DNA from 4 places in the Peribacillus sp. NPDC101481 genome. Region 1 is predicted to be linked to each of the others. Evidence: riboswitches for the same ligand, from Rfam matches in the RefSeq annotation. Region 1 holds a riboswitch; each other region holds the start of a gene.
The links. Region 1 has a riboswitch for S-adenosylmethionine ahead of mmuP (S-methylmethionine permease). Riboswitches for the same ligand answer to the same signal wherever they lie in the genome.
Positions count from the first base shown of each region.

Region 2: it holds a riboswitch for S-adenosylmethionine, as region 1 does, so the genes downstream of both, mtnW (2,3-diketo-5-methylthiopentyl-1-phosphate enolase) here and mmuP (S-methylmethionine permease) in region 1, are expected to answer to the same signal.
Region 3: it holds a riboswitch for S-adenosylmethionine, as region 1 does, so the genes downstream of both, ACIROD_RS17280 (Na+/H+ antiporter NhaC family protein) here and mmuP (S-methylmethionine permease) in region 1, are expected to answer to the same signal.
Region 4: it holds a riboswitch for S-adenosylmethionine, as region 1 does, so the genes downstream of both, ACIROD_RS20865 (methionine ABC transporter ATP-binding protein) here and mmuP (S-methylmethionine permease) in region 1, are expected to answer to the same signal.

Region 1 covers NZ_JBIWNJ010000001.1:321,846-324,050, reverse strand. Annotated here, with positions in the region: gene ACIROD_RS01450 (flavin reductase family protein) at 1-368, shown strand, start outside; SAM riboswitch class I at 593-695, shown strand; gene mmuP (S-methylmethionine permease) at 779-2,167, shown strand; gene mmuM (homocysteine S-methyltransferase) at 2,164-2,205, shown strand, end outside.
Region 2 covers NZ_JBIWNJ010000001.1:563,690-565,894, reverse strand. Annotated here, with positions in the region: gene ACIROD_RS02610 (pyridoxal phosphate-dependent aminotransferase) at 1-916, shown strand, start outside; SAM riboswitch class I at 1,048-1,201, shown strand; gene mtnW (2,3-diketo-5-methylthiopentyl-1-phosphate enolase) at 1,307-2,205, shown strand, end outside.
Region 3 covers NZ_JBIWNJ010000002.1:1,519,383-1,521,587, reverse strand. Annotated here, with positions in the region: gene ACIROD_RS17280 (Na+/H+ antiporter NhaC family protein) at 1-976, opposite strand, end outside; SAM riboswitch class I at 1,167-1,274, opposite strand; gene ACIROD_RS17275 (SOS response-associated peptidase) at 1,553-2,205, opposite strand, start outside.
Region 4 covers NZ_JBIWNJ010000003.1:444,956-447,160, forward strand. Annotated here, with positions in the region: gene ACIROD_RS20860 (O-acetylhomoserine aminocarboxypropyltransferase/cysteine synthase family protein) at 1-710, shown strand, start outside; SAM riboswitch class I at 826-938, shown strand; gene ACIROD_RS20865 (methionine ABC transporter ATP-binding protein) at 1,092-2,126, shown strand; gene ACIROD_RS20870 (methionine ABC transporter permease) at 2,119-2,205, shown strand, end outside.

The DNA.
Region 1 (2,205 bases):
TCGTTGTTCATATCACTGATGAAGACAATGTTGCTGATGCAAATCGAACGGCCAAGGAACTCCCGTCTGACGAAAGTGAATTGGGTCTTACCAATTTCACTCAGGCTGTTAGTGATAAGGTGTCGGTACCAGGATTGCAAGAAGCGAAGGTACGCTTTGAATGCACATTGGAGCATGCGATACCTTTGGCAGGTTCCAAGAATAAACCTGGTTGTGATTTATTGATAGGGAAAATAGTCTGCTATCATATAGAGCAGGAGATTTACCATAATGGCCGAATTGACCAGAATGGGCTAAAACCTGTAGCAAGATTAGCGGGTCATACTTATACAAAACTAGGAGAATTATTTGAAATTGAAAGACCTTAAGGAATATAAGAAAAATGGCGTCATCTTTTAAGGTGTCGTCATTTTTTAAAAATTTTTCCCGGTTAGCATTATTTACAATTCTATAATGTAAGCGACTGTTCCAAAAACAAGTTCATATCTATGCCAACGGTGCGTTGATCGTTTGGATTTTAAAGGAAGTCTTTACAAACCGAAACAAAACTTGACAATTTTTTCATAGATTGATAAAGTTATAAAAAAATAATTTCTTATCCAGAGAGGTGGAGGGACTGGCCCTATGAAACCTCAGCAACAGGTCTGCAATGACACTGTGCTAATTCCAGGGGGTGAAACCTTGATAGATAAGACCGTAAGTGTTTATTTGTCAGTAACGCACTCTTTTTTAGAGTGCGTTTTCGTTTTTTCTGGATGCAAGATAAAGGAGAGTAAGAATGGAGAACAAAAGGAAGCATGATTTTCAAAGGAAAATGCAGGCACGGCATATAATAATGCTATCGCTTGGCGGGGTGATTGGAACAGGTTTATTCTTAAGTTCGGGTTATACGATTCAACAGGCAGGCCCGTTTGGCACCATCCTTTCGTATCTGATTGGGGCATTAGTGGTTTATCTAGTCATGCTATGTCTAGGGGAACTGGCAGTACATATGCCCGAGACAGGTGCGTTTCATAGCTACTCAGCTAAATACATAGGTCCTGGGACAGGGTATACAGTAGCCTGGTTGTATTGGCTAACTTGGACAGTTGCACTTGGTTCGGAATTCACGGCTGCAGGATTGTTGATGCAGAGATGGTTTCCATCAATCAATGTCTGGATATGGAGTGCACTATTTGCCATATTGGTTTTGGCATTAAATGCGTGGACCGTTAAATTTTTCGCTGAATCCGAATTCTGGTTTGCGTCTATAAAGGTATTTGCCATTGTGATTTTCATTATTTTGGGAGCAGCGGCAATGCTAGGTTTCATTCCAATAATTCATTCACAATCCGCTCCGTTATTCTCCAATTTTACAAGTGAAGGTTTATTTCCGAATGGTGCTTTTGCCATTATAATGACGATGCTTGCGGTGAATTTCGCATTCTCTGGAACTGAATTAATTGGAATTGCAGCTGGAGAAACTGTGAATCCAGAAAAAACGATACCAAAGGCAATCCGTATGACATTATGGAGATTGATTATCTTTTTTGTAGGAACCATCGTTGTATTATCCGCATTATTGCCTATTTCGGATGCAAGCGTATTAGAAAGCCCCTTTGTGGCAGTTCTTGAACGGATTGGTGTGCCATATGCAGCGGATATTATGAACTTTGTTATATTAACTGCCATTTTGTCTGCTGCAAACTCAGGACTGTATGCGGCATCCAGAATGCTTTGGTCACTTGCAGATAAGGAAACTATATCACCAATATTTGCAAAATTGACAAAACGGGGAGTTCCGATAAATGCAGTCCTTTTCAGTATGTTGGGCGGCTGCTTAGCCCTGTTTTCGAGTATTATTGCACCGGATACTGTTTACATAGTGCTTGTATCCATTTCTGGACTAGCCGTTGTTGTAGTTTGGATGAGTATTAGCATGTCGCAATTTCTATTTCGCAGACGATATATAAACGAAGGAAATTCAGTAAATGACTTAGCTTATCGAACGCCATTATATCCACTCGTACCAATCGTTTCTTTTATGCTATGCCTAGCTTCTTGCATAGGAATTGCATTTGATCCTACACAACGAATTGCACTATATTGTGGCATTCCATTTATTTTGATTTGCTATGGAAGTTATTATCTGACACAAAACCATAAAGGAAAGAGGAGTAGATCATGAACATTAAAACTAACCCAATTGACGCTATTTTACGAGAT
Region 2 (2,205 bases), 240 kb from region 1:
TGAATTCGGTGTCAAGCTGGATCCGAAAAGTGAAGTGGCGATTCTCTTCGGGGGAAAGGCAGGCCTTGTCGAACTGCCGCAGTGTTTATTGAATCCGGGTGATACGATCCTTGTTCCGGATCCCGGCTATCCGGATTATCTTTCCGGTGTTGTTTTAGCCCAGGCAAAGACCGAATTCATGCCCTTGACAGAAGAAAATGATTTTCTTCCAAAATACAGTGACATACATAAACAAGTACTTGATAAAGCCAAAATGATGTTCTTGAACTATCCGAACAATCCCACAGGTGCTTCTGCAACTGAAAGTTTCTTTGATGAGACCGTCTCTACTGCAAAAGAGCATTCAATTTGTGTGGTCCACGACTTCGCTTATGGGGCGATAGGATTCGACGGAAAAAAACCGATAAGCTTTCTCCAGTCAGAGGGAGCGAAGGAAATAGGAATAGAAATATACACACTATCGAAAACATACAATATGGCAGGGTGGAGAGTCGGCTTCGCAGTGGGGAATAAGAGTGTCATAGAAGCTCTTGAACTATTACAAGACCATCTTTATGTGAGTCTGTTCCCGGCGATACAAGAAGCTGCTGCAAGCGCTTTGCTTGACTCGCAGAGCTGTGTAGAGCAGTTAGTGCAGATGTACGAGGGACGAAGGAATGTTTTCATTGAGCGATTGAGGGCAATCGGCTGGGATGTCAAAGCTCCTGCGGCATCATTTTTTGCCTGGCTCAAGGTACCTAAAGGTTTTACGTCCGAGAGTTTTGCAGACTATTTATTAACGCATGCCCACGTTGCTGTTGCCGCAGGGAATGGATTTGGTGAATTTGGCGAAGGTTATGTCAGGGTAGGGCTGCTGACTTCGGAAGAACGGCTGAAAGAGGCTGTGGAACGGATAAGTAAATTAAAATTATTTTAACCACAATGATATATCCGATTAATTCACCCTTAAATAGTTAAAACTTATTGACAAAGTAGGGATTACCTGTCAGAATACAAAATAAATTCTTAATCTTTCGATACTTGGATGCAAATTTATATATCAGCGTTTTCTTATTTTGAGCAGGTGGAGGGACTAGCCCTATGAAGCCCAGCAACCGACCGTAATTCCATTGTAAAATGGGGCGGAATTCTTCGCCGGATTTTTCTTGAAATCCACAAGGCACGGTGCTAATTCTTGCAGCCAATGGCTGGGAGATAAGAAGATGGCTTATTAAAGCCTCTTCTTTATGAAGGGGCTTTTGCCATTTTGAGACCATTTCAGGTTAATGACATCGAGAGTTTACTAACGTGATATAGGAGTGATCAAATGAGCGAGATAGTCGCTACTTATTTAATTCATGATTCTAAGGGGAATCATGAGAAAAAAGCAGAGAGCATTGCCTTAGGTTTGACTGTCGGGACATGGACGGACCTGCCCCATTTAGTCCAGAAACAACTGGAAAAACATAAGGGACGCGTCGTATCGGTGACACCACTTTCCGAAGAAGAGAGGGCAAACAGCTACTTTAATCGTAAAGTATACCGTTCGCTTATTAAAATTGCCTATCCGGCAAGGAATTTCTCCAATGATTTACCTGCAATCCTAACGACGGTCTTCGGCAAACTTTCATTGGACGGGGAAATAAAACTTATCGACTTGGATTTTGTCGGTGATATTCAAAAAGCCTTTCCCGGGCCGCAATTTGGCATTGAAGGCATTAGGAAAAAGATTGGCGTATTTAACCGGCCCCTGGTGATGAGCATCTTTAAAGGTGTATTAGGAAGAGACCTAACATTCCATAATGAGCAACTGAGGCAACAAGCATTAGGAGGTGTCGACCTAGTTAAAGATGATGAGATCCTCTTTGACCAGGAACTGACTCCATTTTTCGATAGAATAAAAACGGGAAAACGAATATTGAATGATGTCTATGAAACCACTGGCCACCGAACTTTATATGCAGTCAATCTATCAGGGAAAACATTTGAATTATTGGATAAGGCAGAGCAAGCGGCTGATGCAGGGGCAGATGCCTTGTTGTTCAACGTTCATACATATGGTTTGGATGTAATGCAGGCCTTGAGTGAACATGATCGTATCAAGCTGCCGATCATGGCGCACCCCGCATATAGCGGAGCATTGTCAGCTTCATCATTTTATGGGGTCGGCTATCCATTATTGCTTGGTAAATTAGTAAGGTTATCAGGTGCGGATTTATCCTTGTT
Region 3 (2,205 bases), on a different contig from region 1:
TGAATTCCGCCCCTTTTTTTGATTTGCTATTTCGGGTCACTAGGTGGAGTAGATAATCGATGCCACCATTATGTTTGATAACAGCTACCATACCTGCAATTAAAATGGCAAGGAAGGAGATTTCATACATTCCCGCCATTCCTTCTCCAACTTTTTGAATGACACCCAACGGTTTATAACTTCCATCAGCCAAGCCGATAATTCCGGCAAATACGATTCCGATGGAAAGGACCAGGAACACATTGACTCCTGCCAATGCAGTGATCAATACGCAAAGATATGGAAGAATCTTCACCCAATTATAAGAATGTTGGGAGATGTCAGCTTGTTCACCCATTGTTAAAATTCCAAGGATTGCACATGTGATGATGGCCGCAGGTAAAACGATGAAAAAATTCACTTTAAACTTATCCTTCATTTTCGTTCCCTGTGTTCGAACCGCAGCGATTGTCGTATCTGATATGAAGGAAAGGTTATCCCCAAACATCGCACCGCCAATAACGGCCGCCATTGAAAAGGCAAGCGAAATATCGGTTTGCTCACTAATTCCGACCCCAATAGGTGCTAGTGCAACAATCGTTCCCATGCTTGTCCCCATGGATAAAGAAATAAAACAAGCAATAATGAATATCCCTACCATTAATAGATTTTGCGGAAAAACAGCTAAGGCAAGATTCACTGTTGATTCAACTGCTCCCATGCCATTGGCAACTTCGGCGAAAGCGCCGGCTAAAAGGAAAATGATAACCATTAACATAATATTGGCGTCCCCGGCACCTTTACAGAAGATATCAACCTTATGATTTAATGTCTCTTTCCGATTCATTGCCAATGCAGCTGCCGAAGCAATTGAAATCGCTACAATCACCGGAAATGAATAAAAATCTTTGGTGATGATTCCGGACCCTATAAATAAAATTAAAAATACGACAAATGGGATCAATGCCCATGGATTCCCTTTATTGTTTGCACTCATGATGTACACCTCTTTTTATTTTTCCCGTGACAGGTGTCACAGCTCTTATTCTATTAACAGCTTTCGCAAATAACTCCAATTTGAACCTACCTGATTATCTAGTCTTGGAGATATAGCAAAAAAACTGGCATAAAAAAGACCCCTTCGATTTAACAACAAGAAGAGGTCTTTTAATTTATAAAAAACACCCTCCTTATCTTTCAGGCAAAAATCAGCCTGCTGGATTTGGCACAGCACTCCATTTAAGTCCGCTGCCGAGACATCTTCGGGCCAGTCCCTCCGTCTCTCTTGATAAGAAGATTACATTATATAATTTATCAAATATTACGATGCCTTCCAGAAAAGTACCACACTGGAAACTTGCTGAAACCATCTGAGTTTGTGAAAGTGACATCGAAAGTCGTTTTGAAAAGCAAATATAACAGTACAGCATTTTGTCTATTTTCGCAAGGGTTAATTTTAAAGTATTTTACATGCACTCCTTACTATTTATAAAGAAATCTTGACATGTGCGGTTAATCAGTTTTTTTCATTTATCGGGACGGAATTCATATAAAAAAGAGGTCTTATGACCTCTCAGCAAATTTGTTGTATTAGGTTAGATGAATTATTTTTGGTCGAATTCACATCAGTCGATACCTCAAAGGCTTCCATCTGTTCCGAATCGAATGACTTTAAATACTGCTGCAGATATGCAGGATCATTATTTGTTGGACTCAACCATTCTTTTTCATCTTCTGGTTTAAGGATGACAGGCATACGATCATGAATGCTGGTCATTAGCTCATTAGGAACGGTTGTTATAACGGAGCATGAATAGACGCTGATGCCTTCAGGAGATTTCCAGGATTCCCAGATACCCGCCATTCCAAATGGAGCATGATTCTTCAGTTTTATTCGCATCGGTATTTTTCTTTCCGGTGTCTTCTTCCATTCATAAAAAGAGTCAGCGATTATCAAGCATCTCTTCTTCTTATACGCATTCCTGAAGCTTGCTTTCTCAGCAATGGTTTCCGCTCTGGCATTGATCATTTTGTAGCCCACTTTTTCGTCTTTTGCCCAGAAAGGAATGAGTCCCCACCGAAGATATCCAAGTCGATTCCTTGCCCCGTCATTAATGACGGAGAGAACGGATTGGGAGGGAGCAATATTGTAGCTGAATTGGTATTCCCCATCAAACGATCCCTGAATATCAAACCGATCTTTTATTTCTTCAATGTCAGTGAAAA
Region 4 (2,205 bases), on a different contig from region 1:
TTGTCATCCATTCCGCTACAAAATGGCTTCTGGGAAATGGAACTACGCTTGGCGGTGTCATCGTGGATGGAGGGAAATTCGATTGGAACTCGCCAAATTACCCTGGCTTCACAGAGCCTGACCCAAGTTACGACAATCTGGTATACGCCGAGGCAGTTGGACCTGCCGCATTCATAACGAAAGCCCGAGTCCAGTTACTCCGTGATTTAGGACCTGCGCTAAGTGCCCAAAGTGCATTCCAGTTTACGCTTGGACTTGAAACGCTGCATGTAAGGATGAAAGAGCATCTATCAAACACCAAGTCTGTCATTAAATATTTAAAAAACCATCCTGCGGTGACTTGGGTTTCACATCCTGGTGATGAGGATCATCCCGATAAAGCCCTTGCGGAAAAATATTTGCCAAAGGGAGCTGGATCTGTTGTGACTTTTGGGATACAAGGTAATCGAGAAGCTGGGGCAAAACTTATCAATTCGGTGGAATTATGGTCCCATGTAGCGAATGTTGGGGATGCGAAGAGCTTGATCATCCACCCAGCCAGTACGACCCATCAACAATTGAATGAGGCAGGTCTTGCGAAAGCGGGTGTGAGTGCCGACCAAGTCCGTTTATCGATTGGGATTGAAAATGTAGAGGATTTAATAGAAGATTTGGAGCAGGCAATTGAAAAAGCGACGAATATCGTCTCCTTGACATCCAAAACGGTTTAAGTAAAGTTTCTATATGCTTGTACTAGAAATATTATACATTGCGCTCCTTTTTTATCTATGATAAAATTTCTCCATACTAAAGAACTTAATGATGTACAAATATTCTATATATTAGCTCTTATCAAGAGAGGTGGAGGGATGTGCCCGATGAAACCCGGCAACCGACAAGGAGATTTCCTTGGAAAGGTGCCAATTCACACAAAGTTTAATCACTTTGGAAGATGAGAGGAAGGCCTGTTTCTTCACCTGCCTTTCTGCTCATGCAGAAAGGTTTTTTCTGTTTTAATTGGGTAAACTTTTACATGATATGAGAAACAGACTAATAATGTAGAGAAATCAACTAAGTTCATAGGTTTTATTGGATAAAAGAGGTGAGGGTTAATGATTACATTGACGAAAGTCAGTAAGCTGTTCCGAACAGGAAAAGGAAACAGTGAGACAATCAAGGCTGTAAATAATGTGAATGTTGAAATAAATAAAGGCGAGATTTTCGGTATCATCGGTTACAGTGGAGCGGGGAAAAGTACTTTGATCAGAATGCTCAATGGATTGGAAACACCAACAGAGGGATCCGTTGTAGTTGCTGAGAAGGAAATTTCAAAAATTAAAGGGGCTCAGCTCCGCAAGGCCCGTCAAGAAATCAGCATGATTTTCCAACATTTCAATTTATTATGGTCGAGGACCGTTCAGGAGAATATATCTTTCCCATTGGAAATTGCAGGAGTTTCTAAACCTGAACGAACCAAGCGTGTGAACGAATTGATCAAGTTAGTCGGATTGGAAGGCAGGGAAAAGGCCTATCCATCACAATTAAGCGGAGGGCAAAAGCAAAGGGTGGGAATAGCCAGGGCTCTGGCAAATGATCCTAAAGTGCTGCTGTGTGATGAAGCGACTTCTGCCTTGGATCCGCAGACTACCGACTCCATACTCGAATTGCTTGTTGACATCAATCAGCGTTTGGGGTTGACGATCGTCCTGATAACACATGAAATGCATGTGATCCGCAAAATCTGCCATCGCGTCGCCGTGATGGAAAGTGGGCAAGTTGTTGAACAGGGACCTGTCCTGGATGTTTTCAAGAACCCTAAAGAACAAATGACAAAGCGTTTCGTGCAACAGGTAACGGAACCGGAAGAAACGAAAGAAACGATGGACCATTTGCTCGAACGCTATCCTGCAGGCAAAGTGATTCAATTGACCTTTGTAGGCGATCATGCCGAAAGCCCGTTGATCACCAAGCTTGTACGTAACTTCGAGTTGGATGTCAATATCGTTCAAGGTAAGATATCCCAAACAAGAAGCGGTTCATATGGAACATTGTTTATCCATCTTGATGGCACTGAGGATGAAATGCTCCGCGCAATCGAATTCATTAAAGCACAGCAGGTAGGCGTGGAGGTGATTACTCATGCTTGAAGAATTATTGCCGAATGTTGATTGGGAAGACATTATTGAAGCTACGAGGGAAACGCTTTACATGACAAGCGTCTCTGTA